Regions from separate parts of the Bradyrhizobium sp. CCGB12 genome, predicted to be linked through region 1. Evidence: predicted binding sites of a transcription regulator. Region 1 holds the regulator's gene; each other region holds the start of a gene.

Region 1 (9,580 bases):
CACGTGGTCGAAGAAGCCGGGCTTGAGCATGACGTCGAGCACGGCGTTCGCAGCGGAGATCGCGAGCGGATTGCCGCCGAAGGTCGAGCCGTGCGAGCCGGGCCCCATGCCGGAAGCCGCCTCCGCGGTCGCCAGCACCGCGCCGATCGGGAAGCCGCCGCCGAGCGCCTTTGCCAGCGACATCGCGTCGGGTGTGACGCCGGTGCGCCTGTGGGCGAAGAGATCGCCGGTGCGGCCCATGCCGGTCTGCACCTCGTCGAACGCGAGCAGCAAGCCCTTCTCGTCGCAGAGCTGACGCAGCGCCTTGAGGAAAGCGGGCGTTGACGAACGCACGCCGCCCTCGCCCTGGATCGGCTCGATCAGGATGCCGGCGGTCTGCGGACCGATCGCCTTCTTCACGGCTTCGATGTCGCCATGCGGGACCTGGTCGAAGCCGTCCATCGGCGGACCGAAGCCCTCGAGATATTTTGCCGATCCCGTCGCAGCCAACGTCGCCAGCGTGCGGCCGTGGAAGGCGCCTTCGAAGGTGATGATCCGATAACGTTCCGGATGCCCCTTGGAGAAGTGATGATGGCGGACCAGCTTGATCACACCCTCCAGCGCTTCGGCGCCGGAATTGCAGAAGAACACGAAGTCGGCAAAGCTCTCATTGCAGAGACGGGCCGCGAGCTTCTCGCCATCGGGGCTCTGGAACAGGTTGGACATGTGCCAGAGCTTCGTTGCCTGCTCCTGCAGTGCCTTGACCAGCGCGGGATGGGCATGGCCGAGCGCATTCACCGCAACGCCCGACGTGAAGTCGAGGTAGCGATCGCCATTGGTCGCGATCAGCCAGCAGCCTTCGCCGCGCTCGAAACCAAGGTCGGTCCTGGCGAAAACGGGAAGCAGATGCGGCGCGGCGCTGTTGGTCATGACCATCACTTGGATGTTGCACTTGGATGTTGAGACCTGCCTGGCGTGCCTTACGCAGCGCACCATTGACCGGTCCGGAAAACGAAACGTGCCGCCTTTTAAGGGCGGCACGCGTCACTATCTTATGCCTGGCAAGACGGGTGTCAATGCCGCCCGAAAAGCCTCGCGAAACGCTGAATCCGTAGTCTTGCGGTGCCGATTTTGCGGGGTTTTCACCACGGAACATGTGGAAGCGAGTCGGCGGACTCTTGCGCGGGAGTCACGCCATATTGTAGCGTTTGGCCTGTCAGATACGACATCTCGTGCAGCGGTTCTGATCCCAAGAGTCCTTATGTACCGGCGTAAACGTTCGGGCGTCAGTCACGCGCCCGGCGAGCCTTAAGGGATTCTGGCGGCACGGGTTTTTCAAGGCTTAGGCATTCGTTGTGAGGCCCCAGGATGGCTGGCCGGCAGCGAGGGAAAGGGTGCAATGACGGTTTTGACCTGGTCCGACGATCGCGTCGAGCAGCTGAAAAAGCTCTGGGAGGCCGGACTTTCGGCCAGCCAGATCGCGGCCGAGCTCGGCAATGTGACCCGCAATGCCGTGATCGGCAAAGTGCACAGGCTCGGCCTGTCCGGCCGCGCCAAAAGTCCTTCCTCGGCCGCGCCCCGGCCGCGCAAGGCGCGTCCGGCGCAGCACATGATGCGAGTGACCCGCCCGATCTCGCGCGGCAACACCGCGCTCGCGCAGGCCTTCGAGGTCGAGGTGGAGGCCGAGCCGGTCACCTACGACAACGTGGTGCCGATGAGCCAGCGGCTGTCGCTGCTGGAGCTGAACGAGGCGACCTGCCACTGGCCGGTCGGCGATCCCTCGAGCCCGGATTTCTTCTTCTGCGGCGGCAAGGCGCTGTCCGGCCTGCCCTACTGCGCCCAGCACTCGCGCGTCGCCTATCAGCCGGCCGCGGATCGCCGGCGTGCACCGGCCAAGCCGAGCACGCGGTGAGAATTTTCTGAGATCAAGACGGCAGCCGTCACGCGATGACGGCTCCGCACATTCGGTGTCGTCCCGGACAAGCGCGCCTCAAGCGCGCGTAGATCCGGGACCCATAGCCACAGGGCGCAATTGTCGCGCGAAGTGGTCACTCCGAGTCTTCGCCAAACTACTCCCTGTGGCTATGGGTCCCGGATCTGCGCTTACGCTTGTCCGGGACGACACCTGAGTGCGTGACGACGACAGATCGCCAAAAGAGCTTACGTCTGCTCCGCCTTCGCAAAGCGATCATCCAGCGCGTACCCTGCGCCACGGACCGTGCGGATCGGGTCCTGCTCGCGGCCGAGATTGAGCAGCTTGCGCAGGCGGCCGATATGGACGTCGACGGTACGCTCGTCGATGTAGATGTCGCGACCCCAGACGCTGTCGAGCAGCTGCTCGCGTGAGAACACGCGGCCGGGATGCTCCAGGAAGAACTCCAGCAGGCGATATTCGGTCGGGCCGAGATCAATCGGCCGGCCCGAGCGCGCCACGCGGCGCTTGTCGCGGTCGAGCTCGATGTCGCCATAGGCGAGCACGGTGGCAAGCCGCTCCGGGCTTGCGCGCCGCAACAGACCCTTCACGCGCGCCAACAGCTCCGGCACCGAGAACGGCTTGACGATGTAGTCGTCGGCACCGGTCGCAAGACCCCGCACCCGCTCGCTCTCCTCGCCGCGCGCGGTGAGCATGATGATCGGAAGCTGCTTGGTCTCGGGACGGGTGCGCAGCCGCCGGCACAGCTCGATGCCGGACAGTCCCGGCAGCATCCAGTCGAGCACGATCAGATCGGGGATGTGTTCCTTGAGGCGGGTGTCGGCATCGTCGCCGCGCATCACCGTCTCCACGTCATAGCCGTCGCCTTCGAGGTTGTAACGAAGAAGCTCGGTGAGAGCTTCCTCGTCTTCAACCACCATAATGCGTGCGCCCATGTGGTCGTCGCTCCTTACGTAATCAGGTATTCGGGACCGTCGTGGCGAAGGTCGTCATGTCGCCCTTCGGCCGCTTGTCGGTGATCGCCTGCCCCTCGATCATGTAGAACACGGTCTCGGCGATGTTGGTGGCGTGGTCGCCGATCCGTTCGATGTTCTTGGCGCAGAACATCAGGTGGATGCAGAACGAGATATTGCGCGGATCCTCCATCATGTAGGTGAGGAGCTCGCGGAACAGCGAGGTGCAGATGGCGTCGACTTCCTCGTCGCCCTTCCAGACTGCCATCGCCGCCGGTAGGTCGTGCGCGGCATAGGCATCCAGCACCGACTTGACCTGCTGCTCCACGAGGTCGGTCATGTGCTCCAGGCCGCGGAACAGTTTCAGCGGATGGAAGTCCGTCTCCAGCGCTGCGACGCGCTTGCCCATGTTCTTGGCGAGGTCGCCGATACGCTCGAGATCGGTGGCGACGCGCATGGCGCCGACGATTTCGCGCAGATCCACCGCCATCGGCTGGCGGCGGGCGATGGTGAGCACGGCGCGCTCCTCGATGCGCTTCTGGAGCGCGTCGAGCTCGGCGTCGATGGTGACGACGCGCTGACCGAGCGCAACGTCGCGGCGGATCAGCGCGTCGACGGAGTCGACGATCATGCGCTCGGCAATGCCGCCCATCTCGGCGACCAGGCGAGTGAGCTCCTGGAGGTCGGTGTCGAAGGCCTTAGCGGTATGTTCAGTACCCATGTCCCGTCTCCTCAGCCGAACCGGCCGGTGATGTAGTCCTGCGTGCGCCGATCGCTCGGCGACGTGAAGATCTTGCTGGTGTCGTCGAACTCGATCAGCTCGCCGAGATACATGAAGGCGGTCTTGTCGGAGACGCGCGCCGCCTGCTGCATGTTATGGGTGACGATCGCGATCGTGTAGTTCTCGGACAGCTCCTGGATCAGCTCCTCGACCTTGGCGGTCGAGATCGGGTCGAGCGCCGAGCAGGGCTCGTCGAACAGGATCACCTCAGGACGCACCGCAACCGTGCGGGCGATGCAGAGGCGCTGCTGCTGGCCGCCGGAGAGCGACAGGCCGGAGGCGTTGAGCTTGTCCTTGACCTCGTTCCACAGCGCGCCGCCGCGCAGCGCCTTCTCGACGCGGTCGTCCATCTCGGACTTCGAGATCTTCTCGTAGAGGCGGATGCCGAACGCGATGTTCTCGTAGATCGTCATCGGGAACGGCGTCGGCTTCTGGAACACCATGCCGACGCGGGCGCGCAGCAGGTTGAGGTCCAGCCTGGGGTCGAGGATGTTGGTCTGATCCAACATCAACTGTCCCACGGCGCGCTGCCCCGGATAGAGGTCGTACATCCGGTTGAAAATGCGCAGCAGGGTCGACTTGCCGCAGCCCGACGGGCCGATGAACGCCGTGACGCGGTTGGTGCCAAGCGTCAGGTTGATGTTCTTCAGCGCGTGGTGCTCGCCGTAATAGAAGTTGAGGTTGCGCACCGTCACCTTGGCCGGCGCCTCCGGCAGCGGATGCGAGCCGGGCTGAACGGGCGTACTGACGGAAATAGACATATCGCTCATTTTGCGGTCCTCTCGGCGCTAAGGATGCGCGCGCCAATATTCAAGGCAAGTACGGTCAAAGTGATCAGCAGGGCACCGCTCCAGGCGAGCTGCTTCCAGTAGGCGTAAGGGCTCTGCACGAAATTGTTGATGGTCACCGGCAGGTTCGCCATCGTCTTGTTCAGGCCGAGGCTGAAGAACTGGTTCGAGAGCGCGGTGAACAGCAGCGGCGCGGTCTCGCCGGCGACGCGGGCGGTCGCCAGCATCACGCCAGTGATGAGGCCGGAGCGCGCAGCGCGATAGGCGATGCGCTTGATCACCAGCGAGCGCGGCAGACCGAGCGCGGAGGCCGCCTCGCGCAGCGCATTCGGCACCAGCAGCAGCATGTCCTCGGTCGTGCGCAGCACCACCGGGATGACGATCACGGCGAGCGCGAGCGCACCTGCGATCGCCGAGAAGCCGCGCATCGGCACCACGACCGCGCCGTAGATGAACAGGCCGATGATGATCGAGGGCGCCGAGAGCAGGATGTCGTTGATGAAGCGGATCACCGAGGTCAGCTTGTCGTTGCGGCCGTACTCGGCGAGATAGGTGCCGGCGAACATGCCGAGGGGCGCGCCGATGCCGACGCCAAGCACGGTCATGATCAGCGAGCCGACGATGGCGTTGAGCAGGCCGCCCTCGTTCGAGCCGGGCGGCGGGGTATTTTCGGTGAAGACCTGGAGGTTGAGCCCGGCCAGACCGTTGTAGAGCAGCGTCAGCAGGATCAGCGCGAGCCAGGTGACGCCGAAGGCGGCGGCAGCCAGGCAGAGCGCGCGGATGACGACATCCACGCGGCGGCGGCGTGCATAAATCGGGTTCATGTTACTTTCCCGCCTTCTTTTCGAGTCGCAGCAGCATCAGCCGCGCGGCCGCGAGCACGAAGAACGTGAGCACGAACAACAGCAGGCCGAGCAGGATCAGGCCGGACTGGTGCAACCCGTCGCTTTCGGCGAACTCCGATGCGATCGCCGCCGAGATCGTGGTGCCCGGTGCGAAGATCGACGAGGAGATACGGAACGAGTTGCCGATGATGAAGGTCACCGCCATGGTCTCGCCGAGCGCTCGGCCCAGCGCCAGCATGACGCCGCCGATCACGCCGACGCGGGTGTAGGGGATCACCACGCTGCGGACGACTTCCCAGGTGGTGCAGCCGACGCCGTAGGCGGCTTCCTTCAGCACCGGCGGCACCGTCTTGAACACGTCGACCGAGATCGAGGTGATGAAGGGCAGCACCATGATGGCGAGGATCAGCGCGGCGTTGAACAGGCTGAGATAGGACGGGGGACCTGCGAAGATCGCGCCCAGCACGGGAACGCCGTCGAAGATCTTGATCATGAAAGGCTGGAAGGTGTTGGCGAGGAACGGGCCCAACACGAAGAAGCCCCACATGCCGTAGATGATCGAGGGAATGCCGGCGAGCAGCTCGATGGCCATGCCGATCGGGCGGCGCGCCCATTGCGGACAGAGCTCAGTGAGGAAGATGGCGATGCCAAGACCGACCGGAATGGCGATCGCCATCGCGATGAACGAGGTCACCAGCGTGCCGTAGATCGGTCCGAGCGCGCCGAGCACGGGCGGATCGGCCGACGGCGCCCAGCGCTGCGTCCACAGGAACGACAGGCCGTATTCCTTCATCGCCGGGAAAGCACCGACGACCAGCGAGATGATGATGCCGCCGAGGATCAGCAGCACCGAGATCGCGGAAAGCCGCGTGATCCAGTAGAAGGTGACGTCGCCGAGCTTGAACGCGCTCAAAGCCTTGGCACGATCATACGGTCCGGCGTCGTCGATTACATCGCTCTGAACGGCCATCTCTGCCACGCCGATCCCCTGTACCCGTTTATGTATACGCTTGTTTTTGGCCCCGTGCCCCGGATGCGGCGCTCGCCCATCCGGGGCTTGGTTCTTGTGGGCTCGGCTCAGCGGCGCAGCACTTCAGGCTGCGCCGTGTCCGGGACGCGAGAGCGAGCGCTCAGCTCTTGATCTCGGCAGCCCAGGTCTTCTCCACCTGCTGGACGACGCTGTCGGGCATCGGGATGTAGTCGAGCTCCTCGGCCATCTTGCCGCCGTTCTTGAAGGCCCAGCGGAAGAACTTGATGGCTTCCTGCGAGGCCGCCTTGTCAGTGGCGGACTTGTGCATGAGGATGAAGGTCGCCGCCGTGATCGGCCAGGACTTGTCGCCGGGCTGGTCGGTCAGGATGACGTAGTAGCCGGGAGCCTTGGACCAGTCGGCGTTGGCGGCGGCCGCCTGGAAGGCCTCGACGGTCGGCTGCACGGGCTTGCCGGCCTTGTTGACGAGACCGGTGTAGGTCAGCTTGTTCTGCTTGGCATAGGCGTACTCGACATAGCCGATCGAGTTCTTGGTCTGGCTGATGTTGCCCGACACGCCTTCGTTGCCCTTGGCGCCGACGCCGACCGGCCACTCGACCGCGGTGCCCTCGCCGATCTTGCTCTTCCAGTCCGCGCTGGCCTTGGAGAGGTAGTTGGTGAAGTTGAAGGTGGTGCCCGAACCGTCCGAGCGGCGGACCACGGTGATGGCGTCCGACGGCAGCTTCACGTTCGGATTGAGCTTCTTGATCGCGGCATCGTCCCACTTGGTGATCTTGCCGAGATAGATATTGGCCAGCGTCTCGCCGTCGAACACCAGCTCGCCCGGCTTCACACCCTCGAGGTTGACCACGGGGACGATCGCGCCCATCACCATCGGCCACTGGACGAGGCCGTCCTTCTCGAGCTGCTCGGCCTTGAGCGGCGCGTCGCTGGCGCCGAAGGTCACGGTCTTGGCCTGGATCTGCTTGATGCCGCCGCCGGAACCGATCGACTGGTAGTTCAGGCCGTTGCCGGTCTCCTTCTTGTAGGCGTCAGCCCACTTCGAATAGATCGGGAACGGGAACGTCGCGCCGGCTCCCGTGATGTCGGCCGCAAAGGCCGCAGTCGTCGATGCGGCGACCAAGCCAGCAGCGACGATAGTTTTGAGGAAATTCATGCTGGTCTCCATACAGGGGAGCGAAGCGCCATCCGCGCCCGATCGCGCTCCCCGCGCCGCCCCCTTTAGGAGCGGTCGGCTGTGCTTTTACGAAGGTTTCGTGACAGCTGGATGACACCCTCAAGCGATTAAAATCGCTTGATTTTCAGGTGAGAGCCGGAGTCTTGGCCTGGGGAAAACAGGCCGTGAAAGTGGCACCCTGCCGGGGCACGCTTTCGATCAGAAGCCGGCCGCGATGACGGTTAAGAATATGTTTCACCAGCGATAATCCGAGTCCTGTCCCGCCCTGCGAGCGGCTGTCGCCGACGTCGACCCGGTAGAAGCGTTCAGTCAGCCGGGGCAGGTGCTCGGGCGCGATGCCGGGGCCGAAATCGCGAACCATGACCCGAATTTCCTGAGCTCCATCAGTGGCCGTGCTTGGGGTCAGCGACACGATGACGCGACCGCCCGAGGCGCCATATTTGAGCGCGTTCTCGATCAGGTTCTCGAACAGGCGGAGCAGCTCCTCGCGGTCGCCCGCGATCATCACCGGGGCATCCGGCAGATGAGTCTCGACATCGACCTGGCGTTCCCGCGCCAGCGGCTCGAGCCCGTCGGCGACCTGGAGGATGATCGGCAAGAGGTCGACCAGGGTGTCCGGCCGGACATGGGCCGATAGCTCGACCCGCGACAGCGACAGCAAATCGTCGATCAGGCGCGCCATGCGGGTGGCCTGGTTGTGCATGATGCCGAGGAAGCGCTCGCGCGCCTTTGGATCGTCCTTGGCCTGGCCCTGGAGCGTGTCGATGAAGCCCGACAGGGCGGCGAGCGGCGTGCGCAGCTCGTGGCTGGCATTGGCGACGAAATCGGCCCGCATCTCCTCGACGCGACGCAGCGGCGTCTGGTCGTGGAAGGTCATCAGCATGCATTTGTCGGCGCCGCCGAAGGTGGTCGGCACCGGCACCGGCGTGATCATGAGCTCCAGCCAGCGATCGACCGGAACGTGGTCGAGATAGGTCGCGCGCCGCGGTTCGGTGGTCGCGATCGCCTCGCGCAGCGCCGTGATGATCTCCGGCGAGCGCAGCGCGAACTGGGCGAGCTCGTTCCTGCGCAGCGCCGGCGCGAGCTGAGCGGCAGCGGCGTTGAGGTGGATGACGCGACCGGCGCGGTCGAGCAGCACCGCGGGATCGGGCATGCCGGCGACGACGGCGGCCACCGCCGCACTCTCGACCGGGTTGTTGATGCGCCTGACGTCGTCGCGCGATGCGGCGGCATCGTGCAGGCGCCAGGGGATCAGCGCCGCCGCCGCAATGCAGAGGAACACGATGGCGGCGGGCAGCGCCGACAGCTCGCCCAGCGAGACGAGCACCGACAGCGCCAGCGCCGCAGCGATCAGGATGATGGTCGAGTGCCGCAGCCGATCGGACCAGGGCTGGGTGTTGGGAGAAGATGGGGCGTCGATCGCCATCGGGGAGGGCTTCTCCTTGGGGCTTGCGCTGGTCAGGCGCCGCTGTCGCTGCGCTCTCTCACATAGGCGGCCTCACGCGCCGGGCCGGGGTCTAGCTTGAGCGCCGCCTGCTGCAGGCGCTTCGAACGTGCGCCGATTATAACTTCGCGAAGCGTCAGCAAGATTACAGATATGACAAAGGGGGACAGATAATAGAGGACGCGGAACAGCAGCATTCCGCCCAGAAGCTCCTCCCGGTCCATCTGCCAGAGGCCAACCAGCATGGCGGCGTCGAACACACCAAGACCTCCGGGCGAATGGCTGGCAAAGCCGAGCAGGGTCGCCGAGACGAAGATCACCGCGACCACGACGAAGCCGAGATTGGGCTCGTCCGGGACCAGCACGTACATGGCGAGCGCGCAGAAACCGAGATCGACGATGCCGATCGCGATCTGGAGCAGCGTCAGCGGCCCGCCCGGCAGCACCACGGTCCAGGGCCCGCGTCCCACCACCCGCGGCTGGGTCCAGACCCAGACCACATAGGCGACCAGCCCCACGATGATCATCATCGCCAGCGTCCGGTTCAGCCAGGCCGGCAGCTGGTCGATCGAGGCGGCGGCCTCCGGATGGTAGGCGATGCCAAGGCCGAGCACGGCGGCATTGCCGAGCCAGAAGGTCAGGCCGGCGAGGAAGCAGATCTTGGCGACGTCGATCGCGTTCAGCCCATAGGC
Region 2 (9,580 bases), 4.2 Mb from region 1:
ACAACACCAATGTCGGCGACGAGGGCGGCTTTGCCCCGAACCTGCCGTCGGCCGACACCGCGCTCGACTTCGTCATGAACGCCATCGGCAAGGCCGGCTACAAGGCTGGCGCCGACATCGTGATCGGCCTCGACTGCGCCTCGACCGAGTTCTTCAAGGACGGCAAGTATGTCTATGAAGGCGAGGGCAAGACCCGCTCGATCTCCGAGCAGGCAAAATACCTTGCCGACCTCGTCTCGCGCTATCCGATCGTCACCATCGAGGATGGCATGTCGGAAGACGACATGGACGGCTGGAAGGAGCTCACCGACCTCATCGGCAAGAAGTGCCAGCTCGTTGGCGACGATCTCTTCGTCACCAATGTCAAGCGCCTCGCCGAAGGCATCAAGGCCGGCCGGGCCAACTCGATCCTGATCAAGGTCAACCAGATCGGCACGCTGACCGAGACGCTCGCCGCCGTCGAGATGGCGCACAAGGCGGGCTACACCTCCGTCATGTCGCACCGCTCGGGCGAGACCGAAGATTCCACCATCGCCGACCTCGCGGTCGCCACCAATTGCGGTCAGATCAAGACGGGCTCCCTTGCGCGGTCCGATCGCACCGCCAAATACAATCAGCTCCTGCGCATCGAGCAGCAGCTCGGCAAGCAGGCGCTCTATGGCGGCAAGGCGGCACTGAAGGCGCTGGCATAAGCCGGCGCTTCGACCCGCGAAAAGAAGGACAGGGGAGGATCGATATGAGCGACGGCAAGACCGGCCTGCAACTGCGTTCGCTGCTGAAGAAGAGCGGCGAGCTGGAGATATCTCTCGTCGATCTCCCAACGCCGGAGCCTGCTGACGATGAGGTCGTGGTCCGCGTCGAAGCCTCCCCGATCAATCCCTCGGATCTCGGACTTCTGATCGGGGCCGCCGACATGTCGGCGGCGAAGGCCTCCGGCACGAAGGAGATGCCGGTCATCACCGCCAAAATGCCGGAGGGCGCGATGCGGATGATGGCGGCCAGGTTCGATCAGTCATTGCCGGTCGGCAACGAGGGCGCCGGCACGGTGATCGGGACCGGCTCGTCGGACGCGGCGAAAGCGCTGATGGGCAAGACGGTGTCGATGATCGGCGGCGCGATGTACACCCAGTATCGCGTGCTGAAGGTCCGCGACGTCATGGAGCTGCCGGCAGGCACCACGGCTGCCGACGGTGCGTCATGGTTCGTCAATCCGCTGACCGCGCTCGGCATGACCGAGACGATGCGGCGGGAAAACCACAAGGCGCTCGTGCACACGGCGGCCGCCTCCAATCTCGGCCAGATGCTCAACAAGATCTGCATCAAGGACGGGATCGGTCTCGTCAACATCGTCAGGAGCAAGGAACAGGCCGACATCCTGCACAAGATCGGCGCCAAGCATGTCGTCGATTCCAGCGCGGCGAGCTTCATGGACGACCTCACCAACGCGCTGGTCGAGACCGGCGCCACGATTGCCTTCGACGCCATCGGCGGCGGCAAGCTGGCGAGCCAGGTTCTGACCGCTATGGAAGTTGCGGCCAACAAGACCGCGAAGGAATACAGCCGCTACGGCTCCAACGTGTACAAGCAGGTCTACATCTATGGCAGCCTCGACACGCGCCCGACCGAGCTGAACCGCTCATTCGGTCTGAGCTGGGGCGTCGGCGGCTGGCTGCTCACGCCGTTCCTCCAGAAGATCGGCCCGGCCGAGATCGGCCGCCTGCGCCAGCGCGTTGCGTCCGAGCTCAAGACCACCTTCGTCAGCCACTACACCAAGGTCGTCTCGCTTTCCGAAGCGCTCGATCCCGCTAACATCGCGGTGTATGCCAAACGGGCCACCGGCGAAAAATTCCTCATCAACCCAAATAAATAATCGTGATGTGCGACGGCACGTCACACGGAGTTTATGTCTGGGCAGTCGGGCGAATGACGACCTCACCGACGTCCACACTGTCTGGCTGAGCGATTGCGAAGGCGATAGCTTCCGCGACGGCGCTCGCCGGAATGGCCAGCGCCTTCATGCTCGCTTGCCCTTGCTGGCGTAACGCCACATCCGTCATCGAGGATGGCAACTCGGTGTCGACATATCCGGGCGAGATGGTCGTCACCCGAAGCGACGGACCAGCCTCCTGACGAAGCCCTTCGGAAATCGCCCTGATGGCATTCTTCGATCCCGCGTAGACGGCCATTGTCGGAACGATCTTGATGCCGGCGGTCGATAGCGTGTTGACGAAATGCCCGAAGCCCTGACGGCGGAAGACGGGCAGGGCCGCCGCGATTCCGTAGAGCGCGCCTTTCACGTTCACGTCGATCATGTCGTCCCAGTCATCGACCCTCAGATCGTCTAGAAAGGAAATCGGGGCAATCCCCGCGTTGTTGATCAGGACGTCCAGCTTCCCGTATCGGTCCATTGCGAGCTGGACCAGGTTGGCGACGTCATCGCGCCGCCTGACGTCGGTGACGAGATACGACGCCTTTCCGCCCCTGGACGCGATGCTCGCGGCCAGCATCTCCAGCCTGTCGGAGCGCCTCGCGCCGAGGATCACGACAGAGCCCCGATCTGCGAGATGCCTAGCGGTGGCCTCGCCAATTCCGCTGCTGGCGCCTGTAATCGCGACCACCTTGCCTGCGATACCTATCATGGCTGTTCCATCCAGTTTCGTGGTGGGATGAACTTCGCATCGGGATCGGGGATGATCTATGCTCGAAGTGCTCTGAAATCGTCGAGATCGGATCAAGCCCTGGATCTAGCGCCGGACAAAACCTTGGACCCTCTGTCCCAGGTCTTCTCGCTTTTGGACGTTCGCGCAGCGCGTTGCACGAGGTTCGAGGCCGGCGGCAATTGGTCGTATCGGTTCCCGGCAAAACCTGCCCTGAAATTCGGTGCGGTCATCCGTGGCGATTGCTGGATCGACTTCGGCGACGAGGCCCATCACCGACTTGCCACCGGCGACTGTTTTCTTCTGGCGAATGCACCAGCCTATGTTCTCGCCAATGACGAGGACATGGCTCCCGAAGACGGGATAACGACGTTCGATTGGGCGCGGTCGGATGTCGCGCGTCACGAAGGCAGCGATACCGTTCTGCTTGCCGGCAGTTTTGATTTTAAAGCGTCAGACGCCGAATTGCTGCTCGATTCACTCCCTCGCTTCTTGCTCATACCGGCGCGCAGACCGTCGGCATCCGTCATGCAATCCACCTTGCAGATTCTCGACCTTGAAATCAGAGGGACGGGAATCGGAGCGGCCGTTCTCACCGACAGGCTTGCCGACGTCCTCCTCGTCCAGGTGCTCCGCGCGGCGCTGGACCAAAGCGCCGGCGAAGGCTTCGGATGGATCAGCGCACTGGTCGACGCCAGGATCGGCAAGGCAATCAGGCTGATGCACGAGGACATCGCTCACCCCTGGACGCTGGACGCATTGGCCAACGCGGTTGCCATGTCGCGATCCGCATTTTCAAAGCGGTTCAGGTCGCTGGTGAGGCGGGCGCCGCTCGACTACCTCCTTCGATGGCGAATGCGGCTTGCATGCGAGCAGTTGCGACGTGGGGCGACCGTTTCGGCAACCGCCGCACAGGTGGGATATTCGTCGGAGAGCGCTTTCGGGCATGCCTTCAAACGAGTCTACGGCCACCCGCCGAAGCGGTACTGGCGCAGACGTGCCGCTGGCTAAAAATTCCCTATCGCCCCGAACAAATAATCGTGGTGTGCGACGGCACGTCACCGAAAGAAGGTCTTGCCTTCTGAGCGAAGCCGGGGATTATTCCGCCGCCGTTGAAAGCGGAAAATCCGCAGGGCGCTCAGAAGGGGACCTCTCCATGACTGATTTGAACCGCCGCCACTTGCTTGCAGGCGCTGCCACCATCGGCGCGGCTGCCGTTACCGGCCTTCGGCCAACCGCCGCCAATGCCTCAGTGCCACCGACCGGGACGCAGGCGCCGGGCTTCTACCGCTACAAGGTCGGCAGTTACGAGTGCACGTCGATCAACGACGGCGCGCGCACCTTTCCGATGCCGGAGAAGTTCGTCGTCAACATACCCAAGGAGGAATCCCTGGCTGCGGGTGAGGCGGCCTACATGCCGAAGGGCATGGTCACAGTGCCGTTCAATCCGCAGCTCATCAACACCGGCTCCAAGCTCGTGCTGATCGATACTGGCAACGGAGTCGCCAATCTGGAGCCGAGCAAGGGCGCCGTCGGCCGCACCCTGCAAAACCTTGCCGCAGCTGGCGTCGATCCGAAGAACATCGACGTCGTGCTGCTGTCGCATTTGCACCCCGACCACACCAACGGCATCCGCCTTGCCGACGGCGCGCTCGCTTTCCCGAACGCGGAGCTCATGGTGCCGGGCAAGGACTGGGAGTTCTGGACCAGCGAGGACAACGCCGCCAAGGCCGAGTCCAATCCGATGATGAAGAACTATTTCGCCAACGTGAAGAAGACCTTCGCGGGCCTTGAGTCCAAGGTCACCAAGTACGACTGGGGCAAGGAGGTCGCGCCCGGCATCACCTCCATTGCGACGCCGGGCCATACCCCCGGCCACACTTCGTTCGCGGTCGCATCGGGCGATGCCAAGGTGCTGATCCAGTCTGACGTCACCAACATTCCGGAATTCTTCCTGCGCAACCCGGATTGGCATGTCATGTACGACGCCGATGCTGCGCTGGCGCAGACGACGCGTCACAAATTCTACGACATGGCGGCGGCCGAGAAGGCGACCGTGATCGGCTTCCACTTCACCTTCCCCTCGGTCGGTCATGTCGAGAAGGACGGTGCCAAATATCGCCTGGTCCCGTCGGCGTGGAATCCGACGATCTGATCGAGCTGGACCGTTTGCGTAAAAGATCGGGCCGCCGCTTGGCGGCCCTATTGATTTGGGCGACCATCTGCTTTCGCGAAACGCAGCGTTTCCAAATCAGTCCGGTTCATGCACTTGCATCCAATGGTCCGGATCGCTTAAGTGCCGCCCCGGCACTCCCGCTCAAGCCCTCAAGGATACCCCATGGCCTACAACATCGTCGTGATCGCCGGCAGCCTGCGCAAGGACAGCTTCTCGCTCAAGATCGCCAATGCGCTCGCAAAACTCGCGCCTGGCTCGCTCAAGCTCGAGGTCGTCACGCTGGCGGGCATCTCGTTCTTCAACCAGGACCTCGAGGGCGCGCCGCCCGCGGACTGGCTGGCCTTCCGCGAGAAGCTTCAGAAGTCGGATGGCGTCATTTTCGTCACGCCCGAATATAACCGCGCGATCCCGGGTGTGCTGAAGAACGCCATCGACGTCGCCTCGCGGCCCTATGGCAAGAGCTCGTTCAACGGCAAGCCGGTCGGCATTATCTCGAACTCGCCGGGCCCGCTCGGGGGCGTCAGCGCCGCCAAGACGCTCCAGAACATCCTGCCGGGCATTGCCGGCCCGATCATGCAGCAGCCCGAGACCTATCTGAACGCCGTCGGTGACGCCTTCGATGCTGACGGCAACCTGACCAAGGAGTCGCTGAAGCCCGTGCTCCAGGCCTATGTCGACGCGTTCGCCGCGCACGTCGCAAAGCACCACGGCTGAGGCGAACGGCCTACCACCAAGCTTCGTCCTCATAGGAAGAAATCAATTGGGTGTCATTCCGGGGTCGGTGCTGCGCATCGCCCCGGAATGACAGCTTATCCAAAATTAGCGCTCCCTTAACCAACCTGTCCCATCTTCCAAGGATGGTATCCCGCGCGCGCCTGAAATCGATCCTGACCGGTCTTGCCCTCTATGCGATGGCAGCTGCCATCGTTGGCTATTTCGGCGTCAACGCCTATACCGGCAAATACGGCCTCAACGCCCGCCAGGAACTGGATCAGGAGATCATCGCGCTGACCAGTGAGCTGGCACAGCTCAAGCGCGAGCGCGCCCGGAGCGAGCAGCGTGTCTCGTTGCTGCGCACGTCCAGGATCGATCCTGACATGCTGGACGAGCGGGCGCGCTACCAGCTCGACTACGTCAACCCGCATGATCTCGTTCGGATGATCCCGGCGAAATAGCGTTTTCGCTGAATTCGAAAGCGTTTTCGAAAGTGGCCGTCGATGGATCGCCATCCCGGCCTGGGGCGGCGCAACCCCGCGCCGCCCGTTCCGCCGTCATCCGTCTGTCAGAGTCTTGAGACAAGACGACAGCGCCGACCGTATCCGGTTCGGCGCCTGTGGCATTCGCAGCGATGCCGCGCGGAAACGGAGGCTTGGTGATGCGAAACGGTCGTTCAAGACGGGCAATAAGTGTTGCAGCGATGCTGCTCGGCGTGGCTGTGATTCCGCTGTCGATGGCCTTCGCGCAGTCCGCGGTGCCATCGGGCGCCAAGCATTTCCTGACCGTTGATGGAAAGGCGCCACTGATCCTCGGGCATCGCGGCCTGCCGGGGCTGGTCGCTGAAGAGACCGAGGCATCATATGAACTCGCCGCGGCGCTGGGGACCGATGCGCTCGAAGAGGACCTGCACCTGACCAAGGATTGCGTTCTGGTGGTGCGTCACAACCCCTGGCTGAGCGACAATACCAACGTGGCCGAGGTGGCGAAGACCAATGCCGCTGTTGCCGCCCGCAAGCGCACGGTGCCCGGTGTGCGCGTCAAGGCTCCGTCCGCCGCCGGCGTACCTGCCGACTACCTCACGGATCTCACCGATCCGTCCGATCCCAAATCGGTGCTGAAATCGCTGATCGTCGACGGCGAAGACCATACCAATGATTGGTCGATCACCGATTTCACCATGGCCGAACTGAAGCAATGGATCGCCGGCACCACGTATGACGCGGCCAACGAAAGGCCGAAGGTCTTCAACGGCAAGTTCCCGGTCATCAGCTTCCAGGACGTCATCGACATCGCCAAGGCCAAATCCAGCGAGACCGGGCGCACGGTCTTGGTCTATCCGGAAACCAAGAACCCGACCTGGAACAATGCCCAGGCGATTGCCAATGGCTGCGGTGCGCCCGGCAGCCACCCGCTCGAGGATGCCCTGATCAAGATCATCAAGGACAATGGCCTCAACACGAAGGAGGCTCCCATCCTCGTTCAGAGCTTCGAGCCAGGCAGCCTGAAATATATGCGCAGCCATGGCCTTCAGACGCGGCAGGTCCAACTCATCGACGGTAACGGTATCGACTTCAGGAACGGCAAGGTCCTGCTCGACAACATCACCAATTCCCGTCCGTTCGACTGGACGGTTTCAGGCGACGCGCGCTTGTATGATGCGATGCTGACGTCCGAAGGCCTTAACGACATCAAGACCTATGCCGACGGCATCGGTCCGTGGAAGGCGTATATCGTCCCGCTCAAGATCACGCCGTGGAAGGACAGCAATGCCGACGGCACGCCCTACAAGGGATCCACGTCGGAGGCCACGACGCAGGATGCAACCAGCCTTGTCAGCGATGCGCACAAGCTCGGCCTGTTCGTGCATGTCTTCACGTTCCGGAACGAGAAGAAGTATCTGGCTGCCGACTATCGCGGCGATCCCAGCCTTGAATATCTCAAATTCTTCCGCCTCGGTGTCGATGGGGTCTTCACCGACTTCACGCATACCGGCGTTGCCGCCCGCGCAGCATATTTGCGAGAGCTGGGCTGGTGAGGCGCGGCTACGAATCGGACACGCGGGGGATCTCAGACCCTCCGATAGACATGTCCGAATTTGCTTGCGCCGGTTGCCTGCACCCCCGTCGTTGGCGGGGAGCTAATGTTGCCCAATCAAGCCCAAAGGTTTTGCAAAGTTTCGGCCACGTTGCAGTGCGGCATAATGAAAGTCGTGCCATGCCGCCGCGGTGCTTTCCAAGGGCGTTTGACTTGGGTTAGAGAGGGCTGAAGTTTTCTCTGACCCGGAATTCCCATGGCCGCACCCAAGAAAGCCGCCGCAAGCACTGCACAGGACAAGACCAACGGCGGTTCGCCCCCGGAATTCACCAAGGAGCAGGAGCTCAAGGCGCTCCGCGACATGCTCCTGATCCGGCGGTTCGAGGAAAAGGCCGGTCAGCTCTACGGCATGGGCGCGATCGGCGGCTTCTGCCACCTCTATATCGGCCAGGAGGCCGTGGTGGTTGGCATGCAGATGGCGCTGAAGCTGGGCGATCAGGTCATCACCGGTTATCGCGATCACGGCCACATGCTTGCCACCGGCATGGAAGCCAACGGCGTCATGGCCGAGCTCACGGGGCGCCGCGGCGGTTATTCCAAGGGCAAGGGCGGCTCCATGCACATGTTCAGCAAGGAGAAGCACTTTTACGGCGGTCACGGCATCGTCGGTGCCCAGGTCTCGCTCGGCACCGGGCTTGCCTTCGCCAATCACTATCGCGGCAACGACAATGTCAGCGTCACCTATTTCGGCGATGGCGCGGCCAACCAGGGCCAGGTCTATGAGAGCTTCAACATGGCGGAGCTCTGGAAGCTGCCGGTGATCTACGTCATCGAGAACAACCGCTACGCCATGGGCACCTCGGTGTCGCGTGCCTCGGCGCAGCAGGATTTCTCCAAGCGCGGTGCGTCCTTCAACATTCCCGGCATGCAGGTCGATGGCATGGACGTGCGCGCCGTGAAGGCCGCGGGCGAGGAGGCGGCGGCCTGGTGCCGCGCCGGCAAGGGCCCCTATATCCTGGAGATGCAGACCTACCGCTATCGCGGCCACTCGATGTCCGACCCCGCAAAGTACAGAACGCGCGAGGAGGTCGAGAAGGTTCGTCACGACCAGGACCCGATCGAGCAGGTGCGCAACCGCCTGCTGGCGGCCAAGGTCAGCGAGGCCGATCTCAAGGCGATCGACGCCGAGGTGCGCGAGATCGTCAACGCGTCTGCCGATTTCGCCCAGCAAGATCCCGAGCCGGATGCCGCCGAGCTCTGGACCGACGTTTACCGCTGAACGCGCGCAAGCTTTCTTTTGGAGTCGATATGCCAATTCAAGTGCTGATGCCCGCGTTGTCGCCCACGATGGAGAAGGGCAACCTCGCCAAATGGCTGAAAAAAGAGGGTGAGACGATCAAGTCGGGCGACGTCATCGCCGAGATCGAGACCGACAAGGCGACCATGGAGGTCGAGGCGACCGACGAGGGCACGCTCGGCAAGATCCTGATCCCCGAGGGCACCGCCGACGTCGCGGTGAACACGCCGATCGCGACAATCCTCGCCGACGGCGAGAGCGCCGCCGACCTGGCCAAGACGCCGGCGCCCGCCCAGAAGGCTGCGGAATCCGCGCCGCCTGCCGCCGCAAAGGCCGAGGCGCCTGCGCCGAAGGCTGCACCGTCCGCGCCGCAGGCTGTCACTGAACCTGATCCGGAAGTGCCGGCCGGCACCGAGATGGTGACGCAGACCATCCGTGAAGCCCTGCGCGATGCCATGGCCGAGGAAATGCGCCGCGACGCCGATGTCTTCGTGATGGGCGAGGAGGTCGCCGAATATCAGGGCGCCTACAAGGTGACCCAGGGACTCCTGCAGGAATTCGGCGCCAGGCGCGTCATCGACACGCCGATCACCGAGCACGGCTTTGCCGGCATCGGCGTCGGTGCCGCGATGACCGGCCTGAAACCGATCGTCGAATTCATGACCTTCAACTTCGCCATGCAGGCGATTGACCAGATCA
Region 3 (9,580 bases), 5.2 Mb from region 1:
AGCACGTCGGCGCGCGTGAACAAGGCCACGAGGAGGTCGTGGAAGTAGCGGCTTTCATAAGGCGAATACATCACGAAGGGCTGGTCGTCGAAATCCTTGATGGTGATGCTGTCGGCGCTCGCCAGCGGATGCTTCTTGGGGATCGCCGCGAGCAGGGGCTCGGCGACGACGCGGCGGCTGGCAAGCTCGGGACGCGCGATCGGCGGCCTCAGCAGGCCGGCGTCGATCTGGCCCGAGGTCAGCGCCTCGAACTGGTCGCCAGACACCATCTCCTTCAGCGAGAAATCGACCTCGGGCAATTTCGCGCGGCAGGCGGCGACGAGCTCAGGCAGGAAGCCGTAAGCCGCGGCGGCAGTGAAACCGATCTTCACCGAGCCGGTCTTGCCGAGCGCAATGCGGCGGGCGACCTGCGAGGCGCTTTCCGCAAGCTTGAGGATCCGCCGTGCCTCCGGCAGGAAGCTGCGCCCCGCGGGCGTCAGGCGCACCGAGCGGCTGGTCCGCTCCAGAAGCGGCGCGTCGATGATGTGCTCGAGCACCTGGATCTGCCGGGACAGCGGCGGTTGGGTCATGTTCAGCCGCGCGGCGGCGCGGCCGAAATGCAGTTCCTCCGCCACCGTGACGAAACAGCGGAGCTGGTTGAGGTCGAACATCGATACATGCCTTAGATGGATAAGGCGTTTCCCCGGCACTTCTAGCATCGATCACCCCCAAAACAAAGACGGCGGCTTTTCGAGCCGCCGTTGAGTTGCCTGGTCAAGCTCCCATGTGAGCCCTCAGGAGGAACGTTTGAGCGTCACCCGCTCGATCTTGCCGACGATGACGAGGTAGGCGAAGGCCGCCACCAGCGCGTTGAGGCCGACGAACACCAGCGCGCCGTTGAAGGAGCCGGTCGCGGCCAGGATGTAGCCGATCACGATCGGCGTGGTGATCGAGGAGAGGTTGCCGAAGGTGTTGAACAGGCCGCCGGAGACGCCGCCGGCTTCCTTCGGCGAGGTGTCGGAGACGACCGCCCAGCCGAGCGCGCCGATGCCCTTGCCGAAGAAGGCGAGCGCCATGAAGCCCACCACCAGCGCCTGTCCGTCGACATAATTGCAGGCAATGATCGACATCGATAGCAGCATGCCGCCCACGATCGGGATCTTGCGCGCCATGGTCAGCGAGCCCGTGCTGCGCAGGATCGCGTCGGAGATGACGCCGCCGAGCACGCCGCCGATGAAGCCGCACAGCGCGGGCAGCGTCGCGACGAAGCCGGCTTGCAGGATCGACAGCCCGCGCTCCTTGACCAGGTAGACCGGAAACCAGGTCAGGAAGAAATAGGTCAGCGTGTTGATGCAGTACTGGCCGAGATAGACGCCGAGCATCATGCGGTTGGAGAGCAGCTGGCGGATGTGGTCCCAGCCGGAGCCGGATTGAGGCGCACGCTCCTGCTTCAAATCGTCCTTGGGCGCGTCGAGATCGACCAGCGCGCCGCCCTCCTTGATGTAGTCGAACTCGGCGTCGTTGATGCCGGGGTGCTCTTTCGGACCGTAGATGGTCTTGATCCAGACGAGGCCCATGACGACGCCGAGCGCACCCATCACGAAGAACACGAAGCGCCAGCCATAAGCGTGGGCGATCCAGCCCATCAGCGGCGCGAAGATCACGGTCGCGAAATACTGTCCCGAGTTGAAGAAGGCCGACGCGGTGCCGCGCTCATTGCCTGGAAACCAGGCCGCGACGATGCGGGCGTTGGCGGGAAAGGAGGGCGCTTCGGCGATGCCGACCAGGAAGCGGAGTGCGAACAGCACGAGGATGGCGGTGCCGGCGCTGAAGAAGCCGACCCAGCCCTGCATCATCGTGAACATCGACCAGACGATGATGCTGAAGGCGTAGACGAGGCGCGAGCCGTAGCGGTCGAGCAGCCAGCCGCCCGGCACCTGCGCGATCACATAGGACCAGCCGAAGGCCGAGAAGATGTAGCCCATGGCGACGGGATCGAGATGCAGCTCCTTGGAGAGCGCGGGGCCTGCGATCGACAGCGTGGCGCGGTCGGCATAGTTCACCGTGGTGACCAGGAACAACATGGTCACGATGAGCAGCCTGACGCGAGACCTCCTCACATCCGCTGCGGACACCACTGCGCTCATCACGCGCCTCCTTAGAACTCGAAACGTTTCCCTCGAAGCGACTCCTAGAGGCGCGCGCGGCAAAGTGTCCAAGTTCAAGGGAGTATCGATCGATGCCGTTTTTGGATTGATGGAACGGCGAGTGCGGGGAACGATACGTGGTGATGGCGAATGCGTGAGCAAGCTAGCCCCACGCACTCAATTGTCATTCCCCGCGAAAGCGGGGAATCCAGTACACCGCGGCGTCTCGATTCAATCACTGCTGTCACGGAGTACTGGATCGCCCGGTCAAGCCGGGCGAGGACACCGAGAGTGTGGAAAGTGCAAACCCCAATCGTCATTGCGAGCGCAGCGAAGCAATCCAGAATCTTTCCGCGGAGGGACGCTGGATTGCTTCGCTGCGCTCGCAATGACGGTGTGGAGAGAGCTCGCTCTCTCTTCTACTGCTGCGCGCCGCCCAACAGCGGCGCCAATAGTCCGCGCGTCACGCCTGGCGGAACGGTATCGAGGCCGAGCACCGCGCTTGCGGCCGGCAGCGCGGCATCCGCCATCGCGGCGTGGCCTTCGGCGCTCGGATGCACGGCGCCGCCATAGACGGCGGAGAGCACGCCCCAGGTCGCATCATGAATGTCGGTCGGCTGGCTCGCGGCTGGCAGGCCTTGCGGATAGGTCATCGCAGCAAAATAGCTGTCGTTGGCATCGCGGATCCAGCGCGCACGCGGCAGGTAGGCGCGGTATTCCGAGGCGCCGCGGCCGCACAGCATCGGCTGGCTCGCCGCCGTCACGATGTCGGGATTGAAGCTCTGGCCGTTCTCGGCAAAGCAGGTGCGGTCGAATTCGGGATCGTTGCCCGAGTGAGCGCAGAAACCGTGGTCGGCGAACGCCGCCTGGTGCGTGTCGACGAAGGTCATGCGGTCCGCCTCCGGATCGCGGCACAGTGCACCGCGGGTGCAGGTGGCGAGCCCCTTCAGCTGCGGCAGGAATTCGGTGTCGACGAAGGTCGAGACACGGGCGAGGCGCTGCGGGTCGGCATTGAAGGACGGATGGATGTCGAAGCCGGCGCGGCCGCCGCGGCAGGGCACGCCGCCATCGGCGAGCGCCGGATTGGCATAGGAGACATAGACCACGTGTGAGAGGTCGCCGCCGACCAGTGGCTTCAGCGCCTCGCGCAGCTTGACGAAGTTCTGCGGCAGCTCGCGCGCCAGCGCATCGCGGGAATCGTCGACGCTGGCCATCACGCCGGAGCGGCGGAACAGCGCGCGCTCGGTCGCGGTGTCGACGATGACGTCGGCGACGAGACCGGAGAAGTAGACGTCGTTGGCGCCGACCGAAAGCAGCACCAGATCGAGCGTGCGATCAGGTTGACGTTTCTTCGCTGCGGTGAGCGCCTCGCGCAGCTCGGCGACCTGCGCGGCCACGCTGGTGTTGCAGACGCCGGTCTTGCCTGGCGGGCATTCGCGGGCGCGCTGCGAGCCGAGCAGCCCGTCGCCGATGCTGGCGCCGGTGCAGGCGAGCGGCAGGAAGGTCACGGCGATGTGGGTGTAGCGCACCGCGAGCGCCAGCGCGGTGCGGGCCTGATAGCTGTAGAGCGAGCGGTGGCAGGGCGCGTTGAACCAGAGGGCGCTGTAGCGTTGCCAGTTGGCGAGTGTATCCGGCGCCTCGCAGGCACGGCCGCCCTTGAAGCCGGCGCGGCTCGGCCGGTAGTACTGCGCGCCGGCGGTGCCGAGATAGGAGCGGAAGCAAAAACCTTCGTCCGACAGCGCCAGCGGCCGGTCGGGATTGCCTTCGCCGGACGCGATGCTGTCTCCCAGGCCAGCGACGAAGATGTCACGGACCTGGATCTCGGTCTGGATCCGCTGGGTCGGATCCGAGCCGGAGGAGACGTCGACGGTCGCGACCGTCTGCTTGCCGTAACGGACGCGCAAATTGACCGGCTCGGCGCAATCGAAGGTCGAGGCTTGCGGCCCGTCGCCGTCGTCGAACGACCAGGCGCAGGTGGCGCCGACCGGCACTGCGCCGGAGAGGCGCACCGTGACGGGGTGGTCGATCGGGGTGATGTAGTTTTCCTTGACGTTATCGCGGGTGCAGGGCTGGTTGACCCGGCCCTGAAGGTCGATGCAGAGCCGGTTGACCATGTTGCGGGCCCAGCCGCGACCCTCGCTCTGGAGCTCCAGCGACTGCTCGGCCGCCAGGATGCTGCGGTTGCGCGCGTTCTCGACATGGAGCAGGAAATCGCGCTCCTCGCGGAACAATCGGAAGCGGTTGCGTACCTCCCAACTGATCTGCATGGCGCCGGCGTCCTGCGCGGCGGCCCGCTCGGGCGCCAACGCGGTCAGAATCCCGGCAAGCAGCAGAGCGCCTGCGGAAAGGGTGCGAAAGGGGAAAGGGATCATGGCCCGCGTGTTCAACGGCAAAGTTGAGGCGGAAATAAGAGAGGATTGCTCCCCCGCCCGCAACCTTTGTCTGACGGTCTTGTGGCTCCGCCCTACCGCTTGCCGGCCTGCCGCAGCGCCCGTTCGCGCTCCATCGCGGCCACCTGCTTGGGCAGGTTGGCCTGGGCGCAGGCCTCCGCCAGCCGTCGCCGCTCCTGCCACGGCGCAACCACATTCGTCCAGAGCTCGCGCGTGCCCATGATGGAGATCGCGAGGCCGAATGGGATCACGAAGTAGAGAATGCGGAACACCAGCAGTGTGGCCAGAAGCTGCTCGCGGCCGAATTCGGGCAGCGCGACAAGCATGGCGACATCGAACACGCCGATCGAGCCGGGCGCGTGACTGGCAAAGCCGAGCAGCGTCGCCAGGATGAACACCACGGCGAGCGACATGAAGTCGATCGGCGGATTGGCCGGCATCAAAAGGTACATCGCGGTGGCGCAGAAGCCGAGGTCGACGACGCCGATCAGGATCTGCACCAGCGTCAGCGGCGCGGAGGGCAGCACCACCTTCCAGCCTTTCTGGCCGAGCTCGCGGCGCTTCTCGCCCATGCAGAGCCAGACCAGATAGGCGCCGATCGAGGCGAGGCCGCCGAGCGCGATCAGCCGGTTGAGCGACGACGGGAGCTGATCCATCGCGGACGCCGCATCCGGATGGATGGCCATGCCGATCGAGAGCACGAAGATGTTACCGAGCCAGAAGGTCAGGCCCGACAGGAAGCAGATTTTCGCGACGTCGATCGCGTTCAGCCCGTAATCCGAATAGATCCGGAAACGGATCGCGCCGCCGGTGAAGACCGTCGCGCCGATGTTGTGGCCGATCGAATAGGACGTGAAGCTGGACAGCGCTGCGATGCGATAGGGCACGTGCTTCTTGCCGATCGTTCGCAGTGCAAAAAAGTCGTAGAAAGTCAGCGTGCAGAACGCGAAGACGACGCAGATCGCCGCCAGCCCGATATTCCCACGGGGAATCTCGGTCAGCGCGGTCAGGATAACCCCGGTATCGATGCCCTTGAGGGTCCGCACCAGAGTGATGATCGCGAAGGCGATGATGAACACGCTCGCGGCAATGCCGAGCCGTCGCCAGCCGATCCATCTATTAAAGCCGCGTTTCAGCGCGGTCAGCAGTCCGTGCATTCATCCTCCCGGCGGGGGGCAAGACCGATCCAGCCAGGCATCGGCCGATCGGGTGCGATGACGGCCAAAGGCAGGCGTCGATCGCTAGACATGATCAAGTTCATTTAAGGCAAAAACAGCGACTTGTGCAGCCCTTGACAATGGGAGGTTCTGCGCTGGGCCGCCCACTTTTGTCATACGTCGTTCACATCGGACATGCGTTAAGCATATGAGTCGTATGAGCGGCTCAGATGGCGCCGACGCGTTGACATGGTGTCAAATTCTGGCGTCGCCAGCATTGTTCCAGCGCAAGCGATCCGCACTTTTTTGGAACGTCGATGTAGCGTGCCCGTTAGCGCCCCATCAACAATCGAACATGGCGAAATATGCGGCCTTTTGTGCGGGCCGATGACGTCGTGTTCCCGAAACCGAGAGGACCGGAACGATGGGACTGTTCACAAAAGACATCAAAACCATGAACGACCTGTTCGTGCACCAGCTTCAAGACATCTATTATGCCGAGCAGCAGCTCACCAAGGCGCTGCCGAAGATGGCAAGCAAGGCCACCGATCCGCAGCTGAAACAGGGCTTTTTGACGCACCTCGAAGAAACCAAGCAGCATGTCGCGCGGCTGGAGGAAGTGTTCAAGATGCATGGCGTCGCCGCGAAGGCGGTGGATTGCCCGGCCATCGACGGCATCATCGAGGAAGCCGACGAGACCGCCGGCGAGGTCGCCGACAAGGCTGTGCTCGACGCGGCGCTGATCAATGCGGCCCAGGCCGCTGAACATTACGAGATCGTCCGCTACGGCAGCCTGATCGCCTGGGCCAAGCAGCTCGGCCGCAACGACTGCGCCACCGTGCTTGCGAAGACGCTGGAGGAAGAGAAGGCGACCGACAAGAAGCTGACGACACTCGCCGAGAGCAAGGTGAACCTGCGCGCAGCGAGCTAAGGCAAAGCCAAGCCAAGAAGACGCCGCGCAGTGGTCCGCGCGGCGTTTTCTCTTTCTGCCGTCATGCCCAGAGCCTTCGTAATCATCATTCGGCCTTTGTCGAAACATGACGGCGGGCCGGATGAGTATATTTCGCATGGGGCTGCAATCGAGGTGCTGCATGCGAGCCGATACCATCAAATATGAAGCCTTCGACGATCGAGCCGGCGCGCCGCGCGCCGGCTCGCGTCTTGGAACCTCGCTTACGCTGGCCGCGATGAGCCTCGGCTATGGCGTGGTGCAGCTCGACGTCACGATCGTCAACACCGCGCTCGATGCGATGGGCAAGGCGCTCGGCGGCGGCATCGCCGAACTGCAATGGGTTGTCAGCGCCTACACCATCGCGTTTGCCGCCTTCATCCTGACGGCCGGTGCTCTCGGCGACCGGATCGGCGCCAAGCGCGTCTTCATGGCGGGGTTCGCCATCTTCACCGCAGCCTCGCTCGCCTGTGCGCTGTCGCCCAATGCGGTCGTGCTGATCGCCGCGCGGCTGGTCCAGGGCCTGGCAGCGGCGATCCTGGTGCCGAATTCCCTTGCGTTGCTCAATCATGCCTATGCGGACGACCGCGAGCGTGGCCGCGCCGTCGCGGTCTGGGCCGCAGGCGCGAGCCTTGCGCTCACCGCCGGCCCCTTCGTCGGCGGCGCGCTGATCACGCTGGTCGGCTGGCGTGCGATCTTCCTGGTCAATCTGCCGATCGGGCTCGCCGGCCTGTGGCTGAGCTGGCGCTATGCCAGCGAGACCACGCGGGCCCGCTCGCGCGAGATCGATCTGCCCGGCCAGCTGGCCGCGATCGGTGCGCTGGGCGCGCTCGCCGGCGCCATCATCGAAGGCGGTGCACTGGGGTGGGACCATCCTGCCGTGATCGCAGCCTTTGTCGGGGCGGCCGTTCTCGCCGGGCTCTTCGTTTGGCGCGAGAGCCGCGCGGCGCAGCCAATGCTGCCGCTGTCGTTGTTCGGCCACCGGCTGTTCACGCTGACCTCGCTCGTGGGGCTGCTCGTGAACATCGCCATTTACGGCCTGATCTTCGTGCTCAGCCTTTACTTCCAGAGGGTCAACGGGCTGTCGGCGTGGTGGACCGGGCTTGCCTTCGTGCCGATGATGGCGGCGGTGCTGCCGGTCAATCTGCTGGCCCCGCGCCTGGCTGAGCGCATCGGCCGGTGCCGGACCATCGTCGTCGGGGCCTGCATATCGGCCCTCGGCTGCCTCGGCCTGCTCTGGATCGAAGCCGGGACGAGCTATTGGGCGATCTGCGCGCAGATGATCGCGATCAGCGGCGGGCTCGGCCTCCTGGTGCCGCCTCTGACGTCGACCCTGCTCGGCAGCGTCGAGAAGACGCGTTCCGGCATAGCGGCCGGCGTGCTGAACGCGACGCGGCAGACCGGCAGTGTGCTCGGCGTTGCCCTGTTCGGCTCCCTGGTGGCGTCGGACCGTGCGTTCATGCCGGGCCTGCATCTGGCGCTGGCCATTTCGGCGGCCGTTTTGCTGCTCGCCGCCGGTGTGATCGGCCTCGGCGCGCCGGCACGAGGATGAACAAGGTGAATGTGAGCGAACGCACACATCTCCCATTCACCATTCCCGGAACGGGTTTGTAGCTGGTTACCGATCGTCCATCTCTGTCGGGTCAAGTGCCGGTCGATAGGGGCCGGCAATGTATCAAGTTCTCTACTGTCTCACCGATGAGCATGATTGGCGCCTCGTCGCGCTTGGCGGCGCAGTGTGTCTGCTCGCCAGCGCGGCGGCGATCAGCCTGTTTCAGCGCGCACGCGCGGCGCACGGTCCCGGGCGCCTGGCCTGGATCGCCCTGGACGCCGCCGTCAGCGGATGCGGCATCTGGGCGACGCATTTTATCGCGATGCTCGCCTACGGCCCGGGCGGGACCGGCGCCTACAACATCCCGGTGACGATCCTCTCGTTGATCCTTGCGATCTCCGTGACCTTCGTGGGGCTGAGCATCGCGGTATCGTCCTCGCGCCCGGTGTGGATCGTGCTGGGCGGCGCCATCGTCGGCACGGGTGTCGCGGCGATGCATTACACCGGCATGGCGGCGCTGGAAGTGCCGGCACAGGTGCACTGGATCGGAAGCACGGTTGCCGCCTCGGTGCTGTTCGGAATCGTCTTTGCGGCATGCGCATTGTTCATCGCCGCCCGGCGCGACGACCTCTCCCACGCGCTGACGGCGACCACCCTGCTGACGGTTGCCATCGTCGCGCATCATTTCACCGCGATGGGCGCGGTGCTGCTGACGCCGGATCCGACGCTTGCGATCAGCGGGCTCTCCATCCCGCCGGCTTCGCTGTCCTTCCTCACCGCCAGCGCCGCGGTCGCGATCATCGCGATTGCGCTCGTTGCCGCGCTGCTCGACCGCCGCGCCAAGGGCGAATTGGGCCGCCAGCAGATCGTGTTGGACAGCGCGCTGGAGAACATGTCGCAGGGGCTGTGCATGTTCGATGCGGACGGCAAGATCATCCTGTTCAACGAGCGCTATGCCGCGATGCTCCGTCGCACCGACATCCTGCTCACCGGTCGCCGGCTGGTCGACGTGCTCAGGGAAGAGCAGGCCAAGGGCCAATGGCAGGGCGACGCCGATGAATTCTTCGCCCGTCTCGTGGTCGACGCGCGCGAGGGCCGCACCACGACCGACGTCGTCAACCGGTTCGGGCGCTCCATCCGGGTCGTCAACCAGCCGATGCAGGGCGGCGGCTGGGTCGCGACCTTCGAGGACATCACCGAATGGCTGGAGGCGCAGGCCAAGATCTCGCACATGGCCCGCCATGACGCGCTGACCAGCCTGCCGAACCGGGTGCTGTTCCACGAACAGCTCGAGCAGGGACTGCGCCGCACCAGGTCGGGCGACCAGCTCGCGGTGCTTTGTCTCGATCTCGATCACTTCAAGGACATCAACGACTCGCTCGGCCACCCCATCGGCGATGCGCTGC

Evidence for each region. Region 1 encodes PhoB, which activates phosphate uptake and scavenging genes when phosphate is short. Its sites were predicted from a motif close to TGTCATNNANCTGTCAT; they were not measured.
Region 2: the regulator PhoB is predicted to act here: its motif matches at 6,103-6,119, upstream of NLM27_RS11895 (glycerophosphodiester phosphodiesterase family protein).
Region 3: the regulator PhoB is predicted to act here: its motif matches at 5,845-5,861, upstream of NLM27_RS06520 (YbhN family protein).

The regions. Positions count from the first base shown of each region.
Region 1 covers NZ_JANADO010000001.1:6,654,225-6,663,804, forward strand. Annotated here, with positions in the region: gene NLM27_RS30500 (aspartate aminotransferase family protein) at 1-909, opposite strand, end outside; gene NLM27_RS30505 (GcrA family cell cycle regulator) at 1,379-1,891, shown strand; gene phoB (phosphate regulon transcriptional regulator PhoB) at 2,140-2,847, opposite strand; gene phoU (phosphate signaling complex protein PhoU) at 2,870-3,586, opposite strand; gene pstB (phosphate ABC transporter ATP-binding protein PstB) at 3,598-4,416, opposite strand; gene pstA (phosphate ABC transporter permease PstA) at 4,413-5,258, opposite strand; gene pstC (phosphate ABC transporter permease subunit PstC) at 5,260-6,249, opposite strand; gene pstS (phosphate ABC transporter substrate-binding protein PstS) at 6,410-7,423, opposite strand; gene NLM27_RS30540 (ATP-binding protein) at 7,569-8,870, opposite strand; gene NLM27_RS30545 (lysylphosphatidylglycerol synthase domain-containing protein) at 8,903-9,580, opposite strand, start outside.
Region 2 covers NZ_JANADO010000001.1:2,469,747-2,479,326, forward strand. Annotated here, with positions in the region: gene eno (phosphopyruvate hydratase) at 1-692, shown strand, start outside; gene NLM27_RS11865 (zinc-binding dehydrogenase) at 737-1,870, shown strand; gene NLM27_RS11870 (SDR family oxidoreductase) at 1,902-2,639, opposite strand; gene NLM27_RS11875 (AraC family transcriptional regulator) at 2,667-3,668, shown strand; gene NLM27_RS11880 (MBL fold metallo-hydrolase) at 3,814-4,812, shown strand; gene NLM27_RS11885 (NADPH-dependent FMN reductase) at 4,996-5,547, shown strand; gene NLM27_RS11890 (septum formation initiator family protein) at 5,691-6,008, shown strand; gene NLM27_RS11895 (glycerophosphodiester phosphodiesterase family protein) at 6,263-7,585, shown strand; gene pdhA (pyruvate dehydrogenase (acetyl-transferring) E1 component subunit alpha) at 7,841-8,863, shown strand; gene NLM27_RS11905 (pyruvate dehydrogenase complex E1 component subunit beta) at 8,893-9,580, shown strand, end outside.
Region 3 covers NZ_JANADO010000001.1:1,405,783-1,415,362, forward strand. Annotated here, with positions in the region: gene NLM27_RS06505 (LysR substrate-binding domain-containing protein) at 1-650, opposite strand, end outside; gene NLM27_RS06510 (MFS transporter) at 774-2,126, opposite strand; gene NLM27_RS06515 (hypothetical protein) at 2,546-4,498, opposite strand; gene NLM27_RS06520 (YbhN family protein) at 4,591-5,673, opposite strand; gene NLM27_RS06525 (ferritin-like domain-containing protein) at 6,098-6,604, shown strand; gene NLM27_RS06530 (MFS transporter) at 6,765-8,174, shown strand; gene NLM27_RS06535 (EAL domain-containing protein) at 8,293-9,580, shown strand, end outside.